One region of the Enterobacter sp. PL_is511 genome, then DNA from elsewhere that is predicted to be linked to it. Evidence: riboswitches for the same ligand, from Rfam matches in the RefSeq annotation. Region 1 holds a riboswitch; the other holds the start of a gene.
The links. Region 1 has a riboswitch for cobalamin ahead of btuB (TonB-dependent vitamin B12 receptor BtuB). Riboswitches for the same ligand answer to the same signal wherever they lie in the genome.
Positions count from the first base shown of each region.

Region 1 (14,884 bases):
AGGGACGAAATCTTTGTTTTCACGCACGTAGCCGCGGTACAGATCGCAGGAGATAGCCGACAGCTCGTCCATGATATGGCACCAGGAGGCTTTCGGCTCCGGCGGTGGCAGCAGGTTGGCTTCCAGGATCGCGCTGGTATAGAGCGACAGGCTGCTGATGGTCACTTCCGGCAGGCCGTATTTGAAGCGGATCATCTCGCCCTGCTCGGTGACGCGCAGGCCGCCTTTCAGGCTTCCCGGCGGCTGCGACAGCAGCGCTGCGTGCGCCGGTGCGCCGCCACGGCCAATTGAACCGCCGCGTCCGTGGAACAGGGTCAGTTCAATACCGGCTTTCTCGCAGGTTTTGATCAGTGCGTCCTGCGCCTGATATTGCGCCCAGGATGCCGCCATCACGCCCGCGTCTTTCGCGGAGTCGGAATAGCCAATCATCACCATCTGTTTGCCCTGAATAAAGCCGCGGTACCAGTCGATGTTCAACAGCTGGCTCATCACGTCGTTGGCGTTGTTCAGGTCGTCGAGGGTCTCAAACAGCGGGGCGACCGGCAGGGCGTAGTCGATTCCCGCTTCTTTCAGCAGAAGGTGAACGCCAAGCACGTCGGACGGGGTCTTCGCCATGGAGATCACATAGGCGGCCACCGATCCTTTCGGCGCATCAACGATCGCTTTACAGGTGTTGAGCACTTCGCGGGTTTCGTTGCTTGGCTCCCAGTTGCGCGGCAGCAGAGGGCGCTTCGAGTTCAGCTCGCGGATCAGGAACGCCTGCTTGTCAGCTTCGGACCAGCTTTCATAATCGCCGATGCCGAGATAGCGGGTCAGCTCGCCCAGCGCTTCGGTATGACGGGTACTTTCCTGACGTACGTCGATACGCACCAGCGGCACGCCGAAACACTTCACGCGACGCAGGGTGTCGAGCAGTTCGCCGTTAGCGATGATACCCATCCCGCAGGCCTGCAGTGATTTATAACAGGCGTAAAGCGGCTCCCAGAGCTGTCCGTTCTGGCTGAGCAGGCCTTCTGGTTTTGGCAGGCGCTGGCCTTTCAGGCGTGCTTCCAGCCAGGCCTGAGTGGCCATCAGCTGACCACGCAGCTTTTTCATCAGGAAACGGTACGGCTCGCTGGCGCCTTCTTCGCCGGCGAGCGCGCGCAGTTCCGGCGTTGCTTCAACCATCGACAGCTCGGAGATCAATACCTGAATATCTTTCAGGAACAGATCGGTCGCTTTCCAGCGGCTCAGCAGCAGGACGTGGCGGGTGATTTCCGCGGTCACGTTCGGGTTGCCATCGCGGTCACCGCCCATCCAGGAGGTGAAGCGCACCGGCACGAAATCGACCGGCAGGCGGTAGCCGAGGTTCTCTTCCAGCTGCTCGTTCAGCTCGCGCAGGTAGTTAGGCACCCCTTCCCACAGGCTGTTTTCCACCACCGCAAAGCCCCATTTGGCTTCGTCGACCGGGCTGGGGCGATGCTTACGAATTTCATCGGTGTGCCAGGACTGGGCAATCAGCTGGCGCAGACGGCGCATCAGCTGGTTGCGTTCGTAGTCGGCAATGTCTTTGTTATCCAACTGCTTGAGGCAGTTGTTCACTTCCACCATTTTGTGGATCAGGGTGCGACGGGTAATTTCGGTTGGGTGTGCGGTCAGCACCAACTCCAGTGAAAGCGACTCCACCGCTTTTTTGATGGTGGCTTCGTTGAGGTCTGGCTGGTCTTTCAGTTTACGAAGGGTGCGGGCAATGACTTCCGGGTTGCTGGCCGCTTCGCCGTTTGGCGAAATGCTGTGGTATTGCTCAGCGGTGTTGGCCAGGTTCAGGAACTGGCTGAAGGCGCGTGCAACGGGCAGCAGCTCATCGTTAGAGAGGTTCTGCAAGGTGGTGAGCAGCTCCTGACGACTGGCCTCGTTACCGGCGCGGGAAGATTTAGACAGCTTGCGGATGGTTTCAACGCGGTCGAGGATGTTCTCCCCCAACGCATCTTTGATGGTATCTCCAAGCACTTTGCCGAGCATACTGACATTACTACGCAACGCGGAATATTGTTCGTTCATAAAAACCCAGTCACCCCATCATTTTTGTTTATGCCCAGGCGAAAATCTTCTGGACATTATTTTGTCATCTCCCTTTATAAAGCCACGTAAAACCCCCGTCGTCAATTGCTGCGAAAACGGTTCAGCAAACGAATAAATGCGGGCAATTTACGAAATTTAATTCGCATTGCGTCAGATAAGAGATGCTTATGGGAATGTGACGGAGATCATGCGATTTGTTGCCCTCACCCTAACCCTCTCCCACAGGGAGAGGGGACTCTTCGGTGCGGTTTTAATGCCAGCAGAAGTGATGCACAACCTGGGTAATCAGTTCGCGGGTGGGCTTGATGAAGCGGGTCTCCAGATATTCATCCGGCTGGTGCGCCTGGTTGATGGAGCCAGGGCCAAGGACCAGGGTAGGGCACAGCGTCTGAATAAACGGCGCTTCGGTGCAGTAGTTCACCACGTCGGTTTTCTCACCGAGCAGTTTTTCCACAACTTCAACCAGCTGATGGTCCGGCGGGCATTCATAACCCGGGATCGGCGGATGCAGTTCGGAGACCGTCAGGCGACCCGGCCAGCGCTCGCTCACCGGGGCCAGAGCCTCATTCAACAGGCCGTCAAGATCGCTCAGGGTCATGCCCGGCAGCGGGCGGATATCCATGTGCAGTTCGCAGCAGGCGCAGATACGGTTGGAGGCATCACCCCCGTGCAGGCTGCCGAGGTTCAGCGTCGGATACGGCACGGTGAACGCCTCGTAGTGATAGCGTTCTTTCAGATCGTCGCGCAGGGTCATGATGCGGCCGATGGCGTCATGCATCAGCTCGATGGCGTTCACGCCGCGCGCCGGATCGCTGGAGTGGCCGGACTGGCCCAGCACGCGCACGGCGGTAGAAATATGGCCTTTGTGCGCGCGGATCGGTTGCAGAGACGTCGGCTCGCCGATAATGGCGCAATCCGGGCGAATCGACGTGTTTTCAGAGAAGTAGCGCGCGCCCGCCATGCTGGTCTCTTCATCAGCGGTCGCCAGAATGTAGAGCGGTTTTTTCAGCTTCGTCACGTCCACGTCACGCAACGCGTCGAGGATAAAGGCGAAGAAGCCTTTCATGTCGGCGGTGCCCAGACCGTAGAGCTTGTTGTCGTGCTCGGTCAGGGTGAACGGATCGCGCGTCCATCGGCCATCGTCAAACGGCACGGTGTCGGTATGACCGGCCAGCAGCAGGCCGCCCGCACCGGTTCCGGTGCTGGCGAGCAGGTTAAATTTGTGGCGAGTGCCGGGGACGGGCTGAACCTCAACGTTAAACCCAAGATCGCTAAACCAACCCGCCAGCAGATTGATTAAAGACTCATTGCTCTGATCCAGCGCTTCTTCCGTTGCGCTGATGGACGGTGTGGCAATCAGGGCGCGGTAGATCTCGATAAATGGCGGTAAGTTCATTTTCATTGTTGACACACCTTAGGTCGTGATAGTATCAATATTCATGCAATAAATGTGAATAAAAATACATTAACGTTGAGCATAAAGGAACCCGATGTTGAATACGCTGATTGTAGGCGCTAGCGGTTATGCGGGCGCAGAGCTTGTAAGCTACGTGAATCGCCATCCACATATGACCATAACCGCTTTGACCGTGTCAGCGCAAAGCAATGATGCAGGAAAGTTAATTTCCGATTTGCATCCGCAGCTTAAGGGCCTGGTCGATCTGCCGCTGCAGCCCATGTCTGACATCAGCGAGTTTACCGACGGCGTCGACGTGGTGTTTTTAGCCACCGCGCATGAGGTCAGCCACGACCTGGCGCCGCAGTTTCTGGCGGCCGGCTGCGTGGTCTTCGACCTCTCCGGCGCGTTCCGCGTTAACGACGGCGCGTTTTACGAAAAATATTATGGTTTCACCCATCAGCACCCGGATCTGCTTGAAAAAGCGGTGTACGGCCTGGCGGAGTGGAGCGCAGATAAACTGAAAGAAGCGGACCTGATTGCCGTTCCGGGCTGCTACCCGACGGCGGCGCAGCTTTCCCTGAAGCCGCTGATCGACGCGGGTCTGCTGGATCTGAACCAGTGGCCGGTGATCAACGCCACCAGCGGCGTGAGCGGTGCAGGACGCAAGGCGGCGATCTCCAATAGCTTCTGCGAAGTGAGCCTTCAGCCGTATGGCGTGTTTAATCACCGTCATCACCCTGAAATCACGACGCATCTGGGCGCGGACGTCATTTTCACCCCGCACCTGGGCAGCTTCCCGCGTGGGATCCTCGAAACCATCACCTGCCGCCTGAAACCGGGCGTGACCAAAGAGCAGGTGAGTGAGGTCTTCACGCAGGCGTATGCGGATAAACCGCTGGTGCGCCTGTACGACAAAGGCGTGCCGGCGCTGAAAAACGTGGTCGGTCTGCCGTTCTGCGATATCGGCTTTGCCGTTCAGGGTGAGCATCTCATCGTGGTGGCCGCAGAAGATAACTTACTGAAAGGCGCTGCCGCACAGGCAATGCAGTGTGCAAATATTCGTTTCGGTTTCCCGGAAACGCAGGCTCTTATTTAAGGTGTGATGATGAACCCATTAATTATCAAACTCGGTGGTGTACTGCTGGACAGCGAAGAAGCGCTGGAGCGTCTGTTTACCGCGCTGGTGAACTATCGCGAATCACATCAACGTCCGCTGGTGATTGTGCACGGCGGTGGCTGTGTGGTGGATGAGTTGATGAAAGGGCTCAACCTGCCGGTGAAAAAGAAGAACGGCCTGCGCGTGACGCCTGCTGACCAGATTGACATCATTACCGGCGCGCTGGCGGGTACGGCGAACAAAACGCTGCTGGCGTGGGCGAAGAAACACCATATTGCGTCCGTGGGCCTCTATCTGGGCGATGGCGACAGCGTAAAAGTGACCCAGCTCGACGAAGCGCTCGGTCATGTTGGACTGGCGCAGCCAGGTTCGCCTAAGCTGATTAACACGCTGTTGGAAGGCGGTTTCCTGCCGGTGGTGAGCTCCATCGGCGTGACCGAAGAGGGCGAGCTGATGAACGTTAACGCTGACCAGGCGGCGACCGCGCTGGCGGCAACGCTGGGTGCGGACCTGATCCTGCTTTCCGACGTGAGCGGTATTCTGGACGGTAAAGGCCAGCGCATTGCGGAAATGACGGCTGAGAAAGCCGAGCAGCTGATTGCTCAGGGCATCATCACCGACGGCATGATCGTCAAAGTGAACGCCGCGCTGGATGCGGCACGCACGCTGGGCCGCCCGGTGGATATCGCCTCATGGCGTCACGCGGAGCAGCTTCCGGCGCTGTTTAACGGCACGCCGATTGGCACGCGTATTTTAGCGTAATCGATTTAATGTTTTGTAGGCCCGGTAAGCGCAGCGCCACCGGGCAATGAAATTCAAAGATATTAAGGAAGCATGTTATGGCACTTTGGGGTGGGCGTTTTACACAGGCAGCGGATCAGCGGTTCAAACAGTTCAACGACTCTTTGCGCTTCGACTACCGCCTGGCCGAACAGGATATTGTCGGCTCTGTGGCCTGGTCCAAAGCGCTGGTAACGGTAGGCGTACTGACCGCAGACGAACAGTTACAGCTGGAAGAAGCGCTGAACAATCTGCTGGAAGAGGTGCGTCTGGATCCGCAGCAAATCCTGCAGAGCGATGCCGAAGATATTCACAGCTGGGTGGAAGGCAAACTGATCGACAAAGTCGGCCAGCTGGGTAAAAAGCTGCACACCGGGCGCAGCCGTAACGATCAGGTCGCCACCGACCTGAAGCTGTGGTGTAAAGATACCGTTAGCGAACTGCTGGCGGCCAACCGTCAGCTGCAGAGCGCGCTGGTGGAAACCGCGCAGAACAACCAGGACGCGGTGATGCCGGGTTATACCCACCTGCAGCGCGCGCAGCCGGTGACCTTTGCGCACTGGTGTCTGGCCTACGTAGAGATGCTGGCGCGTGACGAAAGCCGTCTGCAGGATACCCTGAAACGTCTGGACGTCAGCCCGCTGGGCAGCGGCGCGCTGGCGGGTACGGCGTATGAAATCGACCGTGAACAACTGGCAGGCTGGCTGGGCTTTGCCTCCGCCACCCGTAACAGCCTGGATAGCGTCTCCGACCGCGACCACGTGCTGGAGCTGCTCTCCAATGCGTCTATCGGGATGGTTCACCTCTCGCGCTTTGCCGAAGACCTGATCTTCTTTAACTCCGGTGAAGCGGGCTTCGTCGAGCTGTCCGACCGCGTGACCTCAGGTTCATCCCTGATGCCGCAGAAGAAAAACCCGGACGCGCTCGAGCTGATCCGCGGCAAATGTGGTCGCGTGCAGGGTGCGCTGACCGGCATGATGATGACCCTGAAAGGGCTGCCGCTGGCGTACAACAAAGACATGCAGGAAGACAAAGAGGGGCTGTTCGACGCGCTCGACACCTGGCTGGACTGTCTGCATATGGGCGCGCTTGTGCTGGACGGCATTCAGGTGAAACGTCCGCGCTGCCAGGAAGCGGCGCAGCAGGGCTATGCGAACTCTACCGAACTGGCGGATTATCTGGTGGCGAAGGGCGTACCGTTCCGTGAAGCGCACCATATTGTCGGTGAAGCGGTTGTGGAAGCCATTCGTCAGGGTAAACCGCTGGAGGATCTGGCGCTGGCCGATCTGCAGAAGTTCAGCGCGGTTATCGGGGATGATGTGTATCCGATTCTGGCGCTGCAGTCCTGTCTGGACAAGCGTGCCGCGAAAGGCGGCGTGTCGCCGAAGCAGGTGGCGCAGGCGATTGCGGATGCGAAAAACCGGCTGGTTTGAACCGTGCGGGCTGGTGCCCTCACCCCGGCCCTCTCCCACAGGGAGAGGGAGAAAAACGGAGCCTGGCTTAGCGCCGGGCTTTTTTACGCAAAAAAAAGCGGACCACGGGGTCCGCAAAAGTTCACGTTGGCTTTAGTTGTTCGAGTTTTGAGAGAAACTCGCTGACGGTGCGGGGACGTCAAGGGTCAAACACGTGCCGCCTCGTCTATGTGGTGTATTATTCAACAGAATGCTTGATAGGGATAATCGTTCGTTGCTATGCTATCTATCGCCATGAACTATCGTGGCGACGGAGGATGAATAATGAATATTCGTGATCTTGAATACCTGGTAGCGTTAGCCGAGCATCGTCACTTTCGCCGCGCGGCAGATTCCTGTCACGTCAGCCAGCCCACGCTGAGTGGCCAGATCCGCAAGCTGGAAGACGAGCTGGGCGTGATGCTGCTGGAGCGCACCAGTCGTAAGGTTCTGTTCACACAGGCAGGTCTTCTGCTGGTGGATCAGGCGCGCACCGTGCTGCGCGAGGTCAAAGTGCTCAAGGAAATGGCAAGCCAGCAGGGGGAGGCGATGTCCGGCCCGCTGCATATTGGCCTGATCCCAACCGTTGGCCCGTACCTGTTGCCGCACATCATTCCGATGCTGCACCAGACGTTCCCGAAACTCGAAATGTACCTGCACGAAGCGCAAACCCATCAGCTGCTGGCGCAGTTAGATAGCGGCAAGCTCGACTGCGCCATTCTGGCACTGGTAAAAGAGAGTGAAGCCTTTATTGAAGTGCCGCTGTTCGATGAGCCGATGATGCTGGCGATCTATGAAGATCACCCGTGGGCGAACCGCGATCGCGTGCCGATGGCCGATCTGGCGGGTGAAAAGCTGCTGATGCTGGAAGATGGCCACTGCCTGCGCGACCAGGCGATGGGCTTCTGCTTCGAAGCGGGTGCGGATGAGGATACCCATTTCCGCGCAACCAGCCTGGAAACGCTGCGTAACATGGTCGCGGCGGGAAGCGGTATAACGCTGCTGCCTGCGCTGGCCGTGCCGCGCGAGCGTAAGCGTGATGGCGTGGTCTATTTGCCGTGCATCAAGCCGGAGCCGCGTCGCACTATCGGCCTGGTATATCGTCCGGGTTCACCGCTGCGCAGCCGCTATGAGCAGCTGGCAGAGGCCATCCGTGGTTCGATGGATGGCCATTTCGACAGCGCGTTAAAACAGGCGGTTCAGGCCGTTTAGTGCCGCTACCCGGTAGGCTTCCGCCATGGTCGGGTAGTTAAAGGTGGTGTTAACGAAGTACTCAATGGTGTTACCACCACCTTTCTGCTCCATTATCGCCTGTCCGATATGAATGATTTCCGCGGCGCGTTCACCAAAGCAGTGAATCCCGAGGATCTCTTTCGTCTCGCGGTGGAACAGGATCTTCAGCGTTCCCACGCTCATCCCCACGATTTGCGCCCGCGCCAGATGTTTAAACTGCGCACGACCCACCTCGTAAGGCACCTTCATAGACGTCAGCTGCTGCTCGGTTTTCCCTACGGAACTGATTTCCGGGATGGTGTAGATGCCCGTCGGGATATCTTCAATCAGATGCGCCGTCGCTTCGCCTTTTACCAGCGCCTGTGCGGCAATGCGTCCCTGGTCGTAAGCGGCTGAGGCCAGGCTTGGGTAGCCAATCACGTCGCCGACCGCGTAAACGTGTGGCAGGGCGGTCTGATACATGCTGTTGACCTTCAGCTGACCGCGGCTGTCGGTCTCAAGTCCGATATTTTCCAGCTGCAGGGAATCGGTGTTGCCGGTTCGGCCGTTGGCGTACAGCAGGCAGTCTGCTTTCAGCTTCTTGCCGGACTTCAGGTGCATGATCACCCCGTCGTCACAGCCTTCGATCTTCTCGTACTCTTCGTTGTGGCGAATGACCACGCCGCTGTTCCAGAAGTGGTAGGAGAGCGAATCTGACATTTCCTGATCGAGGAACGCCAGCAGGCGGTCGCGGGTGTTGATCAGGTCAACTTTGACGTCCATTCCGCGGAAGATCGACGCATATTCGCAGCCAATAACTCCTGCGCCATAGATAATGACGTGGCGGGGTTCATGGTGCAGGCTCAGAATCGAATCGCTGTCGTAGACGCGCGGGTGCGAGAAGTCCACGTCGGCCGGATGGTATGGGCGTGAACCGCAGGCAATCACAAATTTTTCAGCGGTAATAGTTTCAACCGACCCGTCGTGGCATTCGAGTGCCAGGGTGTGTTCATCCACAAAATGCGCGTTGCCCTGCAAAATTTCGCAGTGGTTACGCTCATAAAACCCCTGACGCATACGCGTCTGCTGGTTAATGACGGTATCCGCGTGATTCAGGATGTCGGCAAAAGATGAACGAAGAAGTCGGGAATGGTCGCTGTAAAGAGGGTTCTGGTTAAATTCGATAATGCGGCTAACGGCGTGGCGGAGGGCTTTCGAAGGGATGGTGCCCCAGTGGGTGCAACCGCCGCCGACATTATGGTAGCGCTCGATGACCGCTACTCTGGCTCCCTGTTTCACCAGACCCATAGCAGCGCCTTCGCCGCCGGGGCCGGAACCAATAACTATTGCGTCGTAATCGTAGGAATGTGGCATGGCAAGGCTTACCTGTTCTTATACATAAAAGCAACAGAATCATAACATCATTGCCAGAGTAACCCAATTATCGTTGTGCTTTTTTCCGGCAGTGGAGCACAAACCGCACGTAAACAATCATTCACAAAGCCAGGCAAACAGATTAATTTTATTCTCTGGTATAGTGCCATCAGGCCTTTGGAAGGATTCAACTATCGTGATGGGCGTAAGAGCACAACAAAAAGAGAAAACCCGGCGTTCGCTGGTGGAAGCCGCATTCAGTCAACTGAGTGCCGAGCGGAGTTTTGCCAGTTTGAGCCTGCGCGAAGTCGCACGCGAGGCCGGGATTGCGCCAACGTCCTTCTATCGTCACTTCCGTGATGTGGATGAACTGGGCCTGACCATGGTCGACGAGAGCGGCCTGATGCTGCGTCAGCTGATGCGCCAGGCGCGTCAGCGTATCGCCAAAGGGGGCAGCGTGATCCGCACCTCCGTGTCGACCTTTATGGAATTTATCGGCAACAATCCCAACGCGTTTCGTCTGCTTCTGCGCGAGCGTTCGGGCACCTCGGCAGCGTTTCGTGCCGCCGTCGCGCGCGAAATTCAGCACTTCATCGCGGAACTTGCCGACTATCTTGAACTCGAAAACCATATGCCGCGTGCGTTTACTGAAGCACAGGCCGAGGCGATGGTGACGATTGTATTCAGCGCGGGTGCCGAAGCGCTGGATGTCAGCATTGAACAACGCAAGCAGCTCGAAGAGCGACTGGTATTACAGCTCAGGATGATCTCCAAAGGCGCGTACTACTGGTATCGCCGTGAACAAGAGAAACTGGCACATCAAACCGAAGAGTGAAGGTGAGTAATGAAACAGTCAGGTCAGGATAAAGGGACGCTGTTGCTGGCATTGATCGCTGGCTTATCCATTAATGGTACGTTTGCCGCTATTTTTAGCTCAATCGTGCCGTTTTCGATTTTCCCGCTTATTGCGCTGGTGCTGACGGTTTATTGCCTGCATCAACGCTACCTGAACCGCACCATGCCGGTGGGGTTACCGGGGCTGGCCGCCGCCTGCTTTATTCTGGGCGTATTGCTGTACAGCACCGTGGTTCGCGCGGAATATCCGGATATCGGCTCTAACTTCTTCCCTGCGGTACTGTCTGTGGCGCTGGTGTTCTGGATTGGCTCGCGCATGCGTAGCCGTAAGAGCCAGTTACCAGAGTAAAGGGTTTTGTCATTGTAGGCCGGATAAGCGAAGCGTCATCCGGCTTTTTTGGCAGGTGGCACTTCGCTTACCTGCCCTACAAGGCCATATTACTTCGCCGTGAGGAGTACACCGCACTCCATATGGTGCGTATACGGGAACTGATCGAACAGCGCCAGACGTTCAATACTGTGCGTCTGGCCTAATGTTTCGAGATTCTTGCACAGCGTCTCCGGGTTACAGGAGATGTACAAAATACGCGGGTACGCCTGCACCATCTTCTCTGTTTCGCTGTCCAGGCCACTGCGCGGCGGGTCGACAAAAATCGTCTCACACTGGTAGCTCTTCAGATCGATACCTTCCAGGCGGTTAAACTGGCGAACGCCATTCATGGCCTGGGTAAACTCTTCAGCGGCCATGCGAATGATCTGCACGTTGTCGATATGGTTGGCGGCAATGTTGTACTGCGCGGCGGCCACCGACGGCTTGGCGATTTCCGTTGCCAGCACGCGATCGAAGTTACGCGCCAGCGCCAGCGAGAAGTTGCCGTTACCGCAGTAGAGCTCAAGCAGATCGCCCGTTGACCCTTCCGTCGCCTTCAGCGCCCACTCCAGCATCTGCACGTTCATCGCGGCGTTCGGCTGGGTGAAGCTGTTCTCGACCTGACGGTAAACCATCTCTCTACCCGCTACCGGCAGGCGCTCGTCGATGTAGTCCTGATCCAGCATGATTTTGGTTTTGGTCGCGCGGCCAATCAGGTGAACGTTGATGTTCTGCGCGCGCAGCGCATCGCGCAGCGCTTCCGCCTGCTCGCGCCACTCGTCGTTAAGCGCTTTGTGATACAGGAGAGAGACAATCGCCTGATTGCTTTGCGTGGTCAGGTAGTCAATCTGGAAAAGCTTGTTACGCAGTACCGGATTGTTACGCACACCGTCCATTATCAGCGTCATTAACTGGTTAATGAGCTCGCTCGCCGCCGGAAAGCTGTCCACGCGGATACGGGACTTTGTCTGCTGATCGAAAATGATGTGGTACAGGTCGTCACCGTCGTGCCAGATGCGGAACTCGGCGCGCATGCGGTAGTGGCTGACAGGAGAGCGGAACACCTCGGGAACGGGCGCGTTGAAAGGCGTCATCATACTTTGCAGGCGGACAACTTTCTCTGCCAGCTGCGCGTCGTACTGTTCTGTCGGGAGGTGTTCTGGGGTCATGATGCGTCCTGAGTGATAAAGAATTACGCGGCGATTGTAGGCATTGTTCAGGGGATGTCCAGATTTAATGGCCAATAGCTGTCTGGACATCCATACGTGTCTAATTGTAGCATTCTGTTTCCGGTCTCCTGAGAGTGAAAAGGGAATCCAGTGTAAATCTGGAGCTGACGCGCAGCGGTAAAGACTGGCGGGATGAGCGTTGTAGACACTGTGTAAATGGGAAGTCTTCATCCTTATATAGCCACCTAGCCCGAAGACCTGCCGGGATCACGTCGCATTTGGTTTCATCATCGCGTGCTATCGATGAGGCCTGCGGCATCCTTCTTATATTGTGGATGCTTTAACAATGATTAAAAAAGTATCGCTGTTGACGGCGTTGTCCGTCACGGCATTTTCGGGCTGGGCGCAGGACAGCGCCGACTCGTTGGTGGTGACGGCAAATCGTTTTGAACAACCGGCAAAAACTGTTCTGGCACCGACGTCCGTCGTGACGCGTGAAGACATTGAGCGCTGGCAGGCAAAGAGCGTGGTGGAAATCATGTCACGTCTGCCAGGCGTGGATATCGCGCAAAGCGGTGGAATGGGCTCGAACTCTTCGACTTTTATTCGCGGAACGGAATCTCGCCATGTGCTGGTGCTGGTTGACGGTATTCCTTTGAATAACGCCGGGATCAGCAACGTTCCCGATCTGAGCCAAATCCCGACCTCGCTGATTCAGCGTATTGAGTACATCCGTGGTCCGCGTTCAGCCCTGTATGGCTCCGACGCGATTGGTGGCGTGATTAACATCATTACCGGACGTGATAAGCCGGGTGCAGAAATCTCAGCGGGTGTTGGCTCTAAGGGTTACCAGACCTATGATGGCGCCTTCCAGCAGGTGCTGGATAAAACCAAAATCACCATGGCCGGTAACTACACCTATACCCGGGGTTTTGACATCGCTGCAAAAGATGCGCCGCGCCAGCCTGACCGCGATGGCTTTATGAGTAAATCGCTGTACGGCTCCGTGGAACAGCAGATTACCGACAGCGTGAGCGGCTTCTTCCGTGGCTTTGGTTATGACAACCGCACCGCGTATGACGGTTACGATCACTACGACGCCAACTTTATGGTGGATGGACGACCTGATACTCGCCAGCTCTACAGCCAGAACTGGGATACCGGTCTGCGTTACAACCGGGGGATTTTCCAGTCACAGCTGGTGGCGGGTTACGGTCGCAGTAAAGATCAGAACTATGATCCGAAGAAAGGGCGTTACGCTGATTCCGCCACCATGGATGACGTGAAGCAGTACACCACCCAATGGCTCAACACCGTAGAAGTCGGTCACGGCAACATTGGCGCAGGTCTGGACTGGCAAAAGCAGAAGACCCAGGCTGGAACGGGCTATCTGGAGAAAGGTTACGAGCAACGCAATACCGGCGTCTTTGTTTCGGCGATGCAGCAGTTCAGCAGCGTGACGCTGGAAGCGGCGGCGCGTAATGACGATAACTCTAACTTCGGCAACCATGGCACGTGGCAAACCAGCGCAGCGTGGGAGTTTGTGGAGGGCTATCGCGTCATTGCCTCCTACGGTACCGCTTTTAAAGCACCGACCATGAGCCAAATCCACAGTGCCTCTTACGGTAATCCGGACCTTAAACCGGAGGAGAGTAAGCAGTGGGAAGGGGGCTTTGAAGGCCTGACGGGACCGGTCAACTGGCGTATCACCGGTTATCGCAATGACATTGATAATCTTATTAGCAGCGATCCGCATACGTATCGTTACTACAACGTTGACGAAGCACGTATTAAAGGTGTGGAAGCGACGGCACAGTTCGATACTGGCCCGGTCGGACATCAGATTTCCTATGATTATGTCGACCCGCGTAATGCCAAAACCAACGAAGTACTGGCCCGCCGTTCTAAACAGCAGGTTAAGTACCAGCTTGACTGGCAGGTATGGGATCTCGACTGGAACCTTGCCTATCGTTATCTGGGCACCCGCTATGATGTCGCGATTGATCCAGACACCTATTCGTCAGAACGCGTGAAAATGGGCGGTGTCAGTCTGTGGGATGTCGCAGTTTCGTATCCTGTCACCTCACATCTCACAGTTCGTGGTAAAATAGCCAATCTGTTCGATAAAGATTACGAGACAGTTTATGGCTACCAAACTGCAGGACGGGAATACACCTTGTCTGGCAGCTACACCTTCTAATCCGCGTCCCACCGTGCTGGTGTTTGATTCCGGCGTCGGTGGGCTTTCGGTCTATGATGAGATTCGGCATCTTCTGCCGGATCTCCATTACATCTACGCCTTCGATAACGTCGCTTTCCCGTACGGGGAAAAGAGCGAAGATTTTATTGTTGAGCGTGTGGTGGAAATCGTCACTGCGGTACAAAAGCGCTATCCCCTTGCGCTGGCCGTCATCGCCTGTAATACGGCGAGCACCGTTTCTCTTCCCGCCCTGCGTGAAAAATTCCAGTTCCCGGTTGTGGGCGTCGTTCCTGCAATAAAGCCTGCCGCGCGTCTGACGGCGAACGGCATTGTGGGCTTGCTGGCCACGCGAGGTACGGTAAAGCGTCCTTATACCCGCGAGCTGATCGACCGTTTTGCAAACGAATGCCAGATAGCGATGCTGGGTTCGGCTGAGCTGGTGGAGATGGCTGAAGCGAAGCTGCATGGCAAGGCGGTATCACCCGAGGAGCTGCGTCGTATTCTACGTCCGTGGCTGCGGATGCCCGAACCTCCGGATACCGTTGTGCTGGGTTGTACTCACTTCCCGCTATTACAGGAAGAGCTACTGGAGGTGCTGCCGGAGGGGACACGCCTTGTGGATTCCGGTGCGGCTATTGCCCGTCGTACGGCCTGGTTGCTGGAGCATGAAGCGCCGGATGCGAAATCTACCGATGCGAATATCGCGTTTTGTATGGCCATCACGAAAGAGACTGAGCAACTTTTACCCGTTTTACGCCGTTATGGCTTTGAAACGCTCGAAAAACTGGCGCTGTAGCACGGTTTTGAGCAAAAAAGAGACGGTTGAAAGTTTTTTTTAAAAGAGGGGTTGTCAACGTCTGAGAACTCCCTATAATGCGCCTCCACTGACACGGAAC
Region 1 is NZ_JBVPGP010000012.1:83,794-98,677, forward strand. Features, by position in the region: gene ppc (phosphoenolpyruvate carboxylase) at 1-2,040, opposite strand, end outside; gene argE (acetylornithine deacetylase) at 2,312-3,463, opposite strand; gene argC (N-acetyl-gamma-glutamyl-phosphate reductase) at 3,552-4,556, shown strand; gene argB (acetylglutamate kinase) at 4,563-5,339, shown strand; gene argH (argininosuccinate lyase) at 5,417-6,790, shown strand; gene oxyR (DNA-binding transcriptional regulator OxyR) at 7,094-8,020, shown strand; gene sthA (Si-specific NAD(P)(+) transhydrogenase) at 7,994-9,394, opposite strand; gene fabR (HTH-type transcriptional repressor FabR) at 9,591-10,229, shown strand; gene AC0TN7_RS01320 (YijD family membrane protein) at 10,239-10,598, shown strand; gene trmA (tRNA (uridine(54)-C5)-methyltransferase TrmA) at 10,688-11,788, opposite strand; cobalamin riboswitch at 11,893-12,068, shown strand; gene btuB (TonB-dependent vitamin B12 receptor BtuB) at 12,135-13,988, shown strand; gene murI (glutamate racemase) at 13,933-14,784, shown strand.

Region 2 (14,884 bases), on a different contig from region 1:
CGGCGCCGAGGAAAGCGCTGACGCCGGGCACCACCTGCCAGGCAATGCCGCGTTTGGTCAGCTCTTCGCCCTGCTCGCGAACGGAGCCGTAGAGCGAGACATCGCCGGTCTGTAAACGTACCACCGTTTTTCCGGCCTTCACGCCCGCCGCCATCAGGTCGATTATCTGTTCTAAATGGAGTTCCGCGCTGTCGTGGCATTCGGCTCCCTGCGGGCAATACGCCAGCAGCTCGGTATTGATCAGCGAACCGGCATAGATAACCACCTGCGCCTGCTGCAGCAGCCGGTAGCCCTTGAGCGTGATGAGCTCACGGTCACCAGGACCGGCACCGACAAACCACACGCAACGGGAATCAAACGTCTCAGACATGGTGTTCTTCCTTCTGACAGGCGATAACAAAAACGGGATTATTCGGTTTGAAATAGTGACCGCTGCCGAGCGGGGTCAGCGCGGAGACCTGCATTTGCAGGCAATCAATGTTCTGGACGCCGATCTGCTGCAGATGGGCCAGTGCGGTAGTGAGGTTTTCCTGCAGGATAAACGTCATCACCAGACGTCCACCCGGATGTAGCTGGCGCAGGGACCAGTCGATAAGCGAGGTCAGATGGCCGCCGCTGCCGCCCATAAAGACCGCATCGGCCTTATCCGCCACGGGTAAGGGCGCAACGCCCGGCAAAATCGCGATATTGCGACAGGCAAAATGCTGGCGATTTTCCGCAAGCAGCTGCAGAGCTGCAGGGTTACGCTCTATGGCCGTCACGTGCAGCGAGGGAAACAGCAGCGCCGCCTCTATCGACACGCTCCCGGTTCCCGCACCGACGTCAATCAGGTGGCTGGCGCGATGCAGCTCGAGCTTCGTGAGGGCCAGCGCGCGTACCGCCTCTTTGGTCATCGGCACCGTTTCGCCGCGCAGAAACAGTTCATCTTTCATCGAGGATCACCACCGCATTCATCTCATAGTCGGCACTGACCTCACTGACGGGCAGCCAGTGGATCCGTTCATTTTCCATCGCCAGGTTTTCACCAATCACCATCCAGCGATGGCCCTTCCCGCGCGCCACCAGCTGCGCGGCAATCTCTTTCGGCCCATACTGGCTATCGGTGACCATCGCCACTTTGCGATGCCGTGCCAGCTCGTCAACGTTCACGTTGCGGCCATGGCTGCTGGTGAGCCACATCTCATTCATATCAATGCCCGCCTGCGCGCACAGGTACTGCACCGCGCTGATACCGGGAATAATGCGCACGCGCGCCATACCGAAATGCGCCACCATCCGCGATCCGATGCCGTAAAAGAGCGGATCGCCGGAGGCCACAATCACCACCTTTTTCTCCTGACGCGCCTCAACCCAGGCCAGCAGCGCCGGAATGTTGGCCCCCAGGACAAACGTCTCGCCGCAAAACGCCGGGAACTGCAGCAGATGGCGTTTTCCGCCGACCAGCGCATCGGCGCGATCGATAGCTTCACGCGCGGCGGGCGTCATCAGGCGCAATCCCGCAGGCCCCATTCCCACGACCGTTAACATTGCAGCGCCCGGGCAATCGCCTCGACCGGGCGGTTGCTGCCCAGCACCTGGTTATCAAAGGAAAACAGAATGGCGTCACAGGTCGGCGGATTTTTGGTAAAGCGCAGCATCTGCATTACGCGCAGGCAGATCCGTTCGGCGAGATGGCTGTAAAGCGCCTGAAAACCCCAGGTGTCGATGTGTTCCATCGCCGCTTCGGTGGTATCGCACTCGCTGACGACGGTGAGTAATTCCAGCGGCGCACCGAGCAGCGCCAGATGCGCCACCAGCGTTTCCATGCGCGCATCGGCGATATGGCTGTGGGTGTGGAATATCCCGGCGGCAATTTTGATGAGCTTGCCGGGATGGCCGACCAGCACTATCTGGCGAAACCCCAGCCGCACCGCCTCTTCGATCATGTAGCCGACAAAGTTGCTCATGGTGACCACGACATCTTTATCGATACCCATCTGCTCGCGCACAAAGCGCTCGCCATGATTGCCCGGCACCAGCACGACCCGCTCCAGCCCGGCCGCGCGTTTAATCTCCAGCTCCAGAGAAAGCGAGCGTTTCCAGCTCTCCTCTGACATCGGCGTGACAATGCCGGTGGTGCCGATGATCGAAATACCGCCCAGGATCCCGAGGCGTGAGTTGTAGGTTTTCTGCGCCCGCTCTTCGCCTTCAGGGGCGAAGATTTCCACGTCGGCCCCGCGCGTCGGGCCAATCGCCTCGCGCACGGCGGACTCAATGGTGTGACGCGGCGTGCGGTTGATCGCCGCGCTGCCGATGGGCAGGCCGATGCCTTTGCGCGTCACGGTCCCCACGCCCTCGCCGCCCGCCAACGTAATCTCGCCGCTGTCGTTGAGCGTCACACGGGCGAAAATCAGCATGCCGTGGGTGGCGTCAACGTCATCACCGCCGTCTTTGCGGATGGCCGCAATCGCCTGCTGCCCTTCAATGTGCGGCGATTCCACGTTCAGACACAGCGTGACGCCGGAGGGTGTCACAATGGAGACCTGATGAATGAGGTGCTGGCGCAGCACCATCAGTGCGGCGACTTTCGCTGCCGCGGTCGCGCAGGAGCCGGTGGTGTAGCCTTTACGTAATGCCTTCCCGTTATGCCATACCGGGGCATCGAAGGTGGAATCGCTCATTGCGCCCCCTGCAGGTAATAGAGCATGGCGTTCACAATCGCCGCCGCCACATTGCTGCCGCCTTTGCGCCCGAGTGCCGCAATCGCGGGCAGATGGCTGTGCGTCAGCGCCTCTTTCGATTCCGCCGCCCCCACAAACCCCACCGGGACGCCCACCACGCCGCTGACGGCAACATCATGCTCAAGCAGGCGAAACAGCGCCGTGGGCGCATTGCCAAAGACAAAGATCTTCTCGCTCTCTTCCGTCACGGCGATATCCACGGCCGCCATCGAGCGGGTGATTCCCTGGGCCTTTGCCTGCGCCACCACCCTCGGGTCGCTGATATAGCAGCGACATTCGCCCCCGAACGTGGCCAGCAGCGTTTTGTTGATCCCGGAGAGCGCCATCGTGGTATCGGTATAGATAACGGACGGGCGACGGAGCGCCGCGCAAAGCTGTTCCAGCGCGTCATCTGAAAACCAGAGAATATCCAGCCAGTCGAAATCTGCGGTGGTATGGATCACCCGCTTGACGATCGCCTCATGCAGCGGGCTGGCGAACCGGTACTCCGGCCGCGTTTCGCGAACGATCTCGCCAATGATGTCGAAACTTTTGGCTTCAATCGCCTGGGGTTGCTGGATGTATTGCATTGTCTTTTGTCCTCAGGCCGCGCCAGCCATCAGCCAGCGTGCTGCGATAAACAGCGCCAGCGCCAGGGTGGAGGAAACCCACATCAGTCGAATCGTTCGGGAAATGTCGTCTACCGCAATCGGGCGCAGGGCGTCGCCGATCCACGGCTTTTCCACGCGCTGGCCAAAATAGGTGTTGGGTCCGCCAAGCCGGATGCCCAGCGCACCGGCAACCGTTGCTTCAGACCACGCGCAGTTGGGGCTGCTGTGGTTATAGCGGTCGCGCCAGCCGACGCGCAGCGCGCGGGAGGGCTCCTCGCGGCATAGCCACGCCGCAACGCTCAGCAAGAGCCAGCTCAGGCGCGCGGGGATAGCGTTCGCCACGTCATCCATACGGGCGCTGATCATGCCGATCGCGCGGTATTTTTCATGCTTGTAGCCCACCATTGAATCGAGGGTATTCACCGCCTTATAGGCCATCACCAGCGGCGCGCCGCCCAGCAGGAGGAAGAACAGCGGGGCGATAACGCCGTCGACCGTGTTCTCCGCGACGGTCTCCACCACCGCCCGGTTGATCTGTTCCGGCTGAAGCTGAGAGGTATCGCGCCCCACTATCCAGGAGAGCTTTTCGCGGCTTTCATCAAGGTCGCCTGCCCGCAGCGGGCGTTCAACGTCCCGCGCGGCGTTTGCCAGACTGCGCCCGGCCAGCACGGTAAATATCATCCACACCTCAATCGCCCAGCCCAGCCAGGGATGCACCCACCGTCCGAACGCCAGCACGCCCCAGGCTATGCCCCAGGTCAGCCCCACGACGGCCAGCCACATGACGCCGCCGCCAATGCGTAACGCCGCGTCGCTATGGCAGCAGCGGCGAACACCCCGCTGCACCGCATTGATCAGGTTGCCTATCCAGCGCACCGGATGCGGCCAGCGTTGCGGGTCGCCGATGATGACATCGAGCAGCCACGCGACGCACCATGCCATCAGGGTCATAGCGCCCCCCTCGCCGCCGTCAGCCAGCGGCTGAGCATCGTGGGGCGTTGGGCAAAGTGGAGGTGCAGGTAGCTTGCGAACGTGTTGCCAACCTGCCAGCCCCCCGCCCATTCCTGCATCGTCACGCCATCACGCACTTTGCGGCACGCCAGTACCGCAGGGGTTTGGGGGGAGAAGTCGGAATAGTGAAACTCATGCCCACGCAGCACCTCCCCGCTATCGGCCAGCAGCGTGGGCTGGCGCGCCTGCGCCTCACAATAGCCAAAACGGGTCAGCCGTTTACCCATCCTGCTGTGGCCGGGGATAATATTGGCCATCCGGTGGGTAACCCCCTCGCTATCTTCCAGCGTGCTGCCGAGGTACATCAGCCCACCGCATTCGGCGTAGATCGCCACCCCGCGACGATGCGCCTCCCGCAGGCTGGCGAGCATCGCGGTGTTTTCCGCAAGCCGTGCCGCATGCAGCTCCGGGTAACCGCCCCCGAGCCAGACCATCTGGCAGTCAGGTAAGCGGCTATCGCGCAGCGGGCTAAAGCGGATAATGTCGACCCCGGTACGTTCAAGCAGCGTGATGTTATCCGGGTAATAGAAATTGAAGGCCTCGTCATCGGCCATCGCGAGCGTTAACCCGCGCCCGGCGTCCCCGTCAGGGCGCGCGGGCCAGGCGCCCTGCGGTAGCGACGCCATCTGGCTGAGCGCGAGAAGTTGTTCGATATCCAGCGTACGTTCGAGAATGGCGGCAAAATTTTGCCAGGTCTGCGGGTCCGCGGCCGACTCCCGGGCGGTGACCAACCCAAGATGGCGTTCGGGCAACCCGACGCCCTCAACGTGCGGCACATAGCCCAGGACGGGTAGCGTGCAGTAGTGCTCAATGGCCGTTTTGAGCAGCTGATAATGTGATTCGCTGTTGACGCGATTGACAATCACCCCGGCAATATTGAGGGTAGAATCGAACCGCTGAAAGCCCATTACGGTCGCGGCAATCGACGTAGAAACCGCCTTGCCGTCCACCAGCAGAACCACCGGACAGCCCAGCTGTTTTGCCATCGCGGCGGTGCTGCAATAGTTCGGATCGGTGCCGTAGCCGTCATACAGCCCCATCACGCCTTCAATGACCGCGATATCCGCCTGCTGCATATGCTCGCAAAACAGCGCGTTGAGTATTGGCTCAGGAAGCATGAAGCTGTCGAGGTTGCGGGAGGAGGTGCCGCTGACTTTGGTATGCCAGCCGGTATCAAGATAGTCAGGGCCCACTTTATACGGCTGGACGCGTAACCCACGCTGTTTTAACAGACTCAACAGGCCAAGCGTCACCGTGGTTTTACCACAACCGCTTCCGGTACCTGCCAGAACAAACGCGTACTGCTTTGCCGCCATGACCCCGATCCTGTCCAGGGTGGTTGGGAGGTATAGATACACGTCGTCCCAGTCTTTCGACTGTATGATGCATCAGTACAACCCACTTCCCACCGAAGTTGTTGAACGTTCCCGACAGGCAGGTCTTCTGGCTTAGCGTCCTCCTCGCCCGTCCTTCCCAATCTCGCGATCAGTGGTCATTACGGGGTCGTCAGCATCACAGCAGCGGGGGCTGCGGGGGATTGTCACCCCCTTCCCTGCCACAAATGTGGCAAAACCTGTCGGCTTACATTATGAGAAAGAGTTCGTTCTCAAAACAGCAATGCTATTTACGGCGTTTCAATTCACCTTAGGCAATTACTTAACCGCAAATGAAAACCATGCTGAGTAAAACGTGGCGCCAGAATAATTGACGCCTTTCTCAATAACTCAACGTTTTATCACAAAAAATAAAAAGCAAAGATAATCACGCTTAAAATCTCAATATTTATTGTTCTATGACAAGTTATTGCACTACTTGATATTTTTTCATTTTATTGTGATCAAAATTCATCAGGATATTAAAGCCCGGCAAAAACATAATATTGCTGCCCAACGTAAGTCAGTGTGATTTCATTGATGCATTACGCGTTCAGCAGGATCGCAAAATAATATGGAGACTATCCAGGTCGGAATTTGCGGTATATCAAGGTAAGAGGAATATCCTCATGACACTATGCTCCAGAAATTTCTGACCAGTAAGGTGGAAACGTGGCTGTTGCGCAATGCCCCGCGTCGTGCGGTGAGCTTATCCAGGGCTGGATTTTGGGCAGTGAGAAGCTGGTCTCCTGCCCTGTCGAATGGTACAGCACCGTTGAGGTGAGCCACGGCTCACCCGTGGCGGATGAACGCCCGCTTTCGCGCGCGATGGTCGAGCGATTGTTGCAGCACTGGCATTATCCGGCGCAGCTAAGCCAGGATATCCGCATTGACGTGCACTCGACCATCCCGGTTGCCAAAGGGATGGCCAGCAGCACCGCGGATATCGCCGCCACCGCCGTCGCCACCGCCCACCATCTGGGGCGTCAGCTCGACGAAAGCACGCTGGCAACGCTTTGCGTTTCGCTCGAACCCACCGACAGCACCGTGTTTCGCCAGTTGACCCTTTTCGATCATAACGACGCTTCCACGCAGATCGCCTGCAACGCCCAGCCCGCTCTCGACCTGCTCGTTCTTGAAAGTCCGCAAACGCTGCGTACGGCAGATTACCACCGCATCCCGCGTCAGGCGGGGCTACTGGCCGGTGCGCCAGCGCTGGAACGCGCGTGGGAAAAAGTCCAGGAGTCCTGCATAACGCAAAACCCTTATCGGATGGGCGAAGCGGCCACCCTCAGCGCCATTGCCAGCCAGACGCTGTTGCCTAAACCGGATTTTGACGCACTGCTCTCACTGGTGGAGGAGTGCGATATTTACGGGGTGAACGTGGCGCACAGCGGCAGCGTCGTGGGTCTGATGCTGGACAGAAATAAAGACGATGTCGATTATGTGAAATGGCTGCTGGTAAAAAAACAGCTCACCCGCCACTGGCCTGAACAACACCTTCTGCGGATGGTAAAAGGCGGCGTGACGCTACTCTGACAGCAGCCTGTGCTGAATGAGCCACTCGACCTGCTGCCTGACCTCTTGCTCGTGCTCCTGCGCTAAAGCCTGCTGCAGCGGAGCATGCCGGAAGAACGCGGCCCAAAATGCACGCTTGCGCTCCCGGTCACCGCATGCGCGATTAATCCGTTCACGCAGCGTCCCCGCCAGCCGCACGCTTTCCCGCATGCCCGGAGGAAGGTGGGCGGCGACATGCGCTTTGAGGATCTTGCTGTACACCGGCGCGTTGCCCCCGCAGCTCAGCGCAATAATGACCGGCGAATGGTCGATTATGGCCGGTGAGATAAAGGTGGCAGCAGAAGGGTCGTCCGTGACATTGCAAAAGATACGCTCCGCGCTGGCGGCCGCGGCGACCTGACGATTCACCTGCGGATCGCTGGTCGCGGCAATGACCAGCCAGCACGACTGCAGATACTGCGGCGAAAACGTCGCCGGAAACCACTCGATGTCACCGCTCGCGTGCAGGCTGGCGAGTTCCGGCGTCAGGGTGGGCGCAACCAGATGCAGCACCGCCCCGGCCGCCAGCAGCCCCTTTGCCTTATGCGTCGCCACCTGCCCGCCACCGACGATCAGGCAGCGTTTCCCCTTCAGGTTGCAAAAAATCGGGAAATAGTCCATCGCCTTAGCCTTGTAAAACGTGAGTCAGCGCGGCAATAAACCGGCGGTTCTCCGCCTCGGTACGCACGGCAATCCGGTAGTAGTCGCGATCGAGCCCTGGATAGTTTTCGCAGTGGCGGATAAGGATGTGATGGCCGAGCAGCGCCGCCTTCAGGTCGAAACCCGGACGCAGACAGCGGAAGAAAATAAAGTTGGCCTGCGGCTTCCAGACCGCCAGCGATGAAAAGCGCGCCATCGCCTGCCACAGGAAATCCCGCTCCCGGGCGATAAAGGCGTGGCTGCGAGCAATATAGTCCTCATCCGACAGCAAATATTGCCCCACAAGCGCCGAGAAGGCATTCACGGACCAGGGCTCACGGGTGCGTTTCAGCTGGTGAATGGTTTGCGTATTGCCGCTCAGCAGATACCCAAGACGCAGCCCGGGAATAGCAAAAAACTTGGTCAGGGATCGCAGCAGGTAAAGATAGCGTGACTCCGCCAGCCGCGGCGCCAGCGTGGAGCCCTGCGGCAGAAAATCGATGAACGCCTCATCCACAATCAGCGCAATCTGCAGCGATTCGCACAGCGAGGCCAGCCGGTCGAGAAGACCGGCATCAGGCATGAGTCCGGTAGGGTTGTTTGGCGTCGCGATAAACAGGCAATCGGGCCTGTGCGCGCGAACGGCGTCCAGTATGGAAACATCCACCTGGAACCCGTTCTGCTCACTCAGCGCATAGTCAATTATCTCGCAACCCTGCTGCTGTAATGCCCGGCGATATTCGGCGAAGCCCGGTACCAGCAGCATCGCCCGGCGAGGGGCAAGCGTTCGCACCAGGCCATAGATCAGCTCCGTTTCGCCATTCCCGGCAATCGTCTGGTCATAGTCACACCGGCTGGCGGTGGCCAGCGCCTGATGAAGATGGCGGTATTCAACGTCCGGGTACTGCATGATGATATCCAGGTGGGACACAATGAGCGACCTGACGCGATCGGGCAGCCCTAACGGATTGATGTTCGCGCTAAAGTCCACCAGCAGCTCGGGAGCGATCCCCAACTGCAGCCCCGTTTCCAGAACGTTACCACCATGCTCACTCATTCGTTTCACTCGTCCATTTCGAAAATGTCAGGATAACATCAGACCACAACCTGATTCAGCGCGATATGTGATGCGGTAAACGCCAGTATCTCCTGCAGACTGACCACCTCACCGATGACGATAAGCGCCGGAGCATGCAGTTTTTGACGTTCAACCTCGAGGTGGATATCGGTCAGCGTACCTTTGGCGATCTGCTGACGAGACTGGCTGGCATACATCACCACCGCCACCGGCGTTTCAGCGGACATGCCTCCCTCGATGAGCTGCTGGCAGATTTCCGTCAGCCGCGTCATTCCCATCAGAACGATCAGCGTTCCGTTGATTTGCGCCAGGGCATGCCAGTTTTGCGGGTCGTTCCCCTGGCACATATGACCGGTCACAATATGAAAGCTGGAGGCGTAATGACGGTGCGTGACCGGGATCCCGGCATAGGCCAGTCCGCCAATTGCGGAACTGATCCCCGGCACAATTTCGAACGTCAGGCCGGCTTTCGCCAGCTGCTCGGCCTCTTCGCCCCCGCGGCCAAAAACGTAGGGGTCCCCGCCTTTCAGGCGCACCACCTGGCGCCCTTCCCCGGCATGCTTGACCAGCAGGGCATTGATTTGTTCCTGAGGCACCGGATGATGGCTTGGGGTTTTACCGACATCAATAATCAGACAGCCTGCCGGAGCCTGAGCCAGAAGTTCAGGGTTTACCAGGCGATCGTGAACAATCACCTCCGCATGGCGGATACAGTGCAAACCTTTTACCGTAATCAAAGACGCATCGCCAGGCCCTGCCCCTACAAGCCAAACCTTCCCTTTACTCATCGTTATATCCTCAGATTAAATATTTAAAGACGCAAGAAAGCGGGTAATTAAAATTAGTGCTGAATTATACATCCCCTCCACACGTCAAAAATTTGATGTATTTATCACTCTTTCTTAATTTTACGAATGGCGTTTATGACCAATATCAATAAAACAGTGAATACCGCCTTCCCTCTGCCATTACGACATTATTGCTTTGGTCATCATGCTTAAAAAAACATATAAATCGCCTTCAGCAATAAAACAGGCGCGCGATCACAAATATTAAAATGGTTTTGTCAGCGACGTTTACAGATAAATATCAACCCTAAAATAAAGCGCACACAAGTAACTGATATAAATCATTTTTCAATGCAACATCATTACCATCATCATTTTTGGAAGGATTTTTTGAAAATAGATCAATTGCATCCCTTTCGTCTTCAAAACACACTCCAACACCATCAACAGACCCAATGTACATTAATCGTTTTTAATACCCATTTTATTTTTACTATCAGCCCTACAGAGGATTACCCATGAAGAAATCAACACTTGTTATTGGCGTCATTGGTGCTGACTGCCATGCGGTAGGCAATAAAGTTCTGGATCGTGTTTTTACTTCCCATGATTTTCACGTCATCAATCTTGGTGTGATGGTGAGCCAGGATGAATATATTGATGCGGCCATCGAAACGGGTGCTGATGCTATTGTCGTTTCATCCATCTACGGCCATGGCGACATCGACTGCCTGGGGCTGCGCGAGCGCTGCATCGAACGCGGTATCGGCGACATTCTGCTTTTTGTTGGCGGTAACCTGGTCGTGGGTAAGCACGATTTCGCCGATGTCGAAGCCAAATTCAAAGAGATGGGTTTCAACCGCGTGTTCGCTCCGAGCCACGACCTGGAGGACGTCTGTCAGCTGATGGCGAACGATATACAACAGCGTCAGCGCGTTGAAGAGCTCTGTCTTGAAGAGGGCTTCTGATGCAAATCGTCTCAGTCGACATTGGCTCGACGTGGACCAAAGCCGCACTCTTCACGCCGGAGGGTGATGCGCTAACGTTGGTCAACCACGTTCTGACCCCGACGACGACCCACCATCTGGCGGAGGGTTTCTTTACCAGCCTGAACCAGGTGCTAAACGTTGCCGATGCGCGACCGTTGCTGAACAGCGGGGACGTTACGCTGAAATACTCGTCGTCGGCAAAAGGCGGGCTCGCCGTTGCCGCAATGGGTCTGGTGCCGTCAATAACCCTGGAATCAGCCAAAGTCACCGCCCATTCAGCGGGTGCCAAAATCGCCCAGTACTACTCGTACAAACTGAACCGTCACGATATCCAGGCGCTGGAGGACTCCCCGCCGGACATTCTGCTGTTCACGGGCGGTACGGACGGCGGCGAAGAGAGCTACGGACTGGCCAATGCCCGCGCGCTGGCTGCATCAACGCTGGACTGCGCCATTATTTACGCCGGAAATCGCGATATTCAGGACGACGTGCAGGCCATTCTTGGCCACAAAGATCTGATCGTGGTCGACAACGTTTTGCCTGACCTCGATCACCCGAATCCGTATGCCGCCCGCAAGGCTATCTGCGATGTCTTTCTCTCCCGCATCGTGAAGGGGAAAGGGCTGGACGTTATCGTCGGGGAAACCGGCGAAGAGCCGATGCCCACGCCGTGGACCGTCTACGAGCTGGTGAAAGCGATAAGCGACATCGACAGCGCGTGGAAAGAATTCATGCTGATCGACATGGGCGGAGCCACCACCGACGTCTATTCCGCCAGCGCCAACATGCTCTCCCCGGATACCGTCCTGCACGGCGTGCCTGAGCCGTTTGTGAAACGCACCGTAGAGGGCGACCTCGGCATGCGCGTCTCGGCGGTGGTGGTTGGCGAAAGTACACAGGAACTGGTGAACGCGGTGTTCGCCCACCAGCCTCAGCGCAGGGAAGCGTTCTATGGCTATCTGCGCCATCTGGTCGCGCATCCGGACTACCTCCCTGCTACCGAAGAAGAAAAGCATTTCGACACGCTGCTGGCCGGGCTGTGCGTGGGGTACGCCAGCGAGCGCCATGCCGGCACCAAAAAACAGGTCTGTACCTGCGTAGGCAACGTCGATTTGCAGATGGGGCGCGATCTGACCACCGTGCGCAAAGTGGTGGGTTCCGGGGGATGGCTCTCCCGCGCCAGCCAGTTCGATATTCACCGCTGGCTGAAGTACCGCGAGCTGGACGACAGCAGCAGACGCGTTCTTTTACCCGGGCAGTTTGACTATTACCGCGATGCAAAAGGTCTGCTTCCTCTGCTGGCGAACGTCGCCAGGCTGGACCCGCAGGCGGCGGCTCGCACCAGTATTCAATGTTTAACCCTATAAAACCTAAGGCAGCAACGAATGGAACTTCGAAATAAAAAGCTAACCCATGACGAATTCATGACTGAGCGGCAACAGGTCTTGCAGACCTGGCAAACCGGCAAGGACGTTGAGAACTTCGAAGATGGCGTGAAGTACCAGCAAACCATTCCTGAGCAAAAACGCTTTTCTCACGCCCTACTGAAGGCGGACCAGGAAGGTAAAACCCTGAGCCAGCCGCGCGCAGGCGTAGCGCTGATGGATGAACATATCGCCCTGCTCAAAACGCTGCAGGAAGATTGCGATTTGCTGCCCAGTACCATCGATGCCTACACCCGTCTGAATCGCTATGAAGAGGCGGCGGTAGGGATTCAAAAATCCATCGAAGCGGGCACCTCCAAACTTAACGGCTTACCGGTCGTCAACCACGGCGTCGCCGCCTGCCGCCGCATGACTGAAGCGCTGGAGAAACCGATTCAGGTACGTCACGGCACGCCGGATGCGCGCCTGCTGGCGGAGATCGCGATGGCCAGCGGCTTTACCAGCTATGAAGGCGGCGGTATCTCCTACAACATTCCGTACGCCAAGCGCGTCACTCTGGAAAAATCTATCCGCGACTGGCAGTACTGCGACCGCCTGATGGGCCTGTACGAGGAGAACGGCATTCGCATTAACCGTGAACCGTTTGGCCCGCTGACCGGCACCCTGATCCCGCCGTTTGTGTCCCACTCGGTGGCGATTATCGAAGGTCTGCTGGCGCTGGAACAGGGCGTGAAGTCAATTACCGTCGGCTACGGCCAGGTCGGTAGCCTGACGCAGGATATCGCCGCGATTCAGGCTCTGCGCGAGCTGTCCCACGAATATTTCCATAACCACGGCTTTGACGATTACGAGCTGAGTACTGTCTTCCACCAGTGGATGGGCGGCTTCCCGGAAGATGAGTCGAAAGCGTTTGCCATTATCTCCTGGGGCGCAGCGGTTGCCGGTATGTCCGGGGCGACCAAAGTGATCACCAAGAGCCCGCACGAGGCGTTCGGTATTCCGACCGCTGCCGCAAACGCCCAGGGGCTGAAAGCCTCGCGTCAGATGCTCAACATGGTCAGCGATCAGAAATTCCCGCCGTGCGCCGCCGTCGAGCAGGAAGTCGAGCTCATTAAGAGCGAAGTCCGCGCCGTGCTGAAGAAAGTCTTCGAACTGGGCAACGGCGATGTCGCACGCGGGACGGTGCTGGCGTTTGAAGCGGGCGTGCTGGACGTACCGTTCGCCCCTGCCTCCTGCAACGCAGGCAAAATTCTGCCGGTGCGTGATAACGCCGGTGCCATTCGCGTGCTGGAAGCCGGTGCGGTTCCGCTGCCGAAAGATATCCTCGCCCTGCATCACGATTACGTCGCCGAGCGCGCGCGTTTTGAAGGCCGTAAGCCCTCATTCCAGATGGTTGTTGATGACATCAACGCGGTATCCCACAGTAAATTAATAGGAAGACCATAATGAAAATTAAGCAGGCCCTTTTCACCGCAGGCTACTCCTCGTTCTATTTCGACGATCAGCAGGCCATCAAAAACGGCGCCGGTCATGACGGGTTTATCTATACCGGCAATCCGGTAACGCCTGGATTTACGTCCGTTCGTCAGGCGGGTGAATGCGTATCCGTACAGCTGATTCTGGAAAACGGCGCGGTGGCGGTGGGCGATTGTGCAGCGGTGCAATATTCAGGGGCAGGCGGTCGTGATCCGCTGTTCCTGGCTGAACACTTCATTCCGTTTCTCAACGATCACATCAAGCCGCTGCTGGAAGGCCGTGACGTTGACCGGTTCCTGACGAATGCCCGTTTCTTTGACGAACTGCGTATAGACGGCCATCTGCTGCATACCGCCGTACGCTATGGTCTGTCGCAGGCGCTGCTCGACGCGGCGGCACTGGCGACCGGCCGCCTGAAAACGGAAGTCGTGTGTGATGAATGGCAGCTGCCGTGCGTTCCGGAGGCCATTCCGTTATTTGGTCAGAGCGGCGACGACCGCTATATCGCCGTCGACAAGATGATCCTCAAAGGCGTTGACGTACTGCCACACGCGCTTATCAACAACGTGGAAGAGAAGCTGGGCCTGAAAGGGGAAAAACTGCGGGAGTATGTGCGCTGGTTATCCGACCGCATCCTGAGCCTGCGCACCAGCTCGCGCTATCGCCCGACGCTGCACATTGACGTGTACGGCACCATCGGTCTGATTTTCGATATGGATCCGGTACGTTGCGCCGCCTATATCGCCAGCCTCGAAAAAGAGGCCCAGGGCCTGCCGCTGTACATTGAAGGGCCGGTGGATGCGGGTAACAAGCCGGATCAGATCCGCCTGCTGACCGCCATCACCCACGAGCTGATGCGTCTGGGTTCCGGCGTGAAAATCGTTGCCGATGAGTGGTGTAACACCTATCAGGACATTGTGGACTTCACCGATGCGGGCAGCTGCCACATGGTGCAGATTAAAACCCCGGACCTGGGCGGTATTCACAACATCGTTGATGCGGTGCTGTATTGCAACAAGCACGGCATGGAAGCCTATCAGGGCGGTACCTGTAACGAAACGGAAATCAGCGCCCGCACCTGCGTGCACGTGGCCCTCGCCGCTCGCCCGATGCGCATGCTGATCAAACCGGGCATGGGCTTCGATGAAGGTCTTAACATCGTGTTTAACGAAATGAACCGCACCATCGCACTGTTGCAGACTAAGGATTAAAAGATGGCACGTACATTTAAGATCTTATCGCCAACGGCTATCCTGGGCTATGGCTTCCCGGAAGAGA
Region 2 is NZ_JBVPGP010000024.1:756,313-771,196, reverse strand. Features, by position in the region: gene AC0TN7_RS19040 (cobalt-precorrin-4 methyltransferase) at 1-370, opposite strand, end outside; gene AC0TN7_RS19035 (decarboxylating cobalt-precorrin-6B (C(15))-methyltransferase) at 363-932, opposite strand; gene AC0TN7_RS19030 (cobalt-precorrin-7 (C(5))-methyltransferase) at 922-1,527, opposite strand; gene cbiD (cobalt-precorrin-5B (C(1))-methyltransferase CbiD) at 1,521-2,660, opposite strand; gene AC0TN7_RS19020 (cobalt-precorrin-8 methylmutase) at 2,657-3,289, opposite strand; gene cbiB (adenosylcobinamide-phosphate synthase CbiB) at 3,302-4,261, opposite strand; gene AC0TN7_RS19010 (cobyrinate a,c-diamide synthase) at 4,258-5,637, opposite strand; cobalamin riboswitch at 5,738-5,913, opposite strand; gene AC0TN7_RS19005 (L-threonine kinase) at 6,367-7,233, shown strand; gene AC0TN7_RS19000 (precorrin-2 dehydrogenase/sirohydrochlorin ferrochelatase family protein) at 7,225-7,872, opposite strand; gene cobD (threonine-phosphate decarboxylase CobD) at 7,877-8,947, opposite strand; gene cobA (uroporphyrinogen-III C-methyltransferase) at 8,986-9,756, opposite strand; gene glmS (methylaspartate mutase subunit S) at 10,275-10,724, shown strand; gene glmL (methylaspartate mutase accessory protein GlmL) at 10,724-12,112, shown strand; gene AC0TN7_RS18975 (methylaspartate mutase subunit E) at 12,131-13,576, shown strand; gene AC0TN7_RS18970 (methylaspartate ammonia-lyase) at 13,576-14,817, shown strand; gene AC0TN7_RS18965 (acyclic terpene utilization AtuA family protein) at 14,821-14,884, shown strand, end outside.
Region 2: another riboswitch for cobalamin. It lies ahead of AC0TN7_RS19010 (cobyrinate a,c-diamide synthase); the one in region 1 lies ahead of btuB (TonB-dependent vitamin B12 receptor BtuB).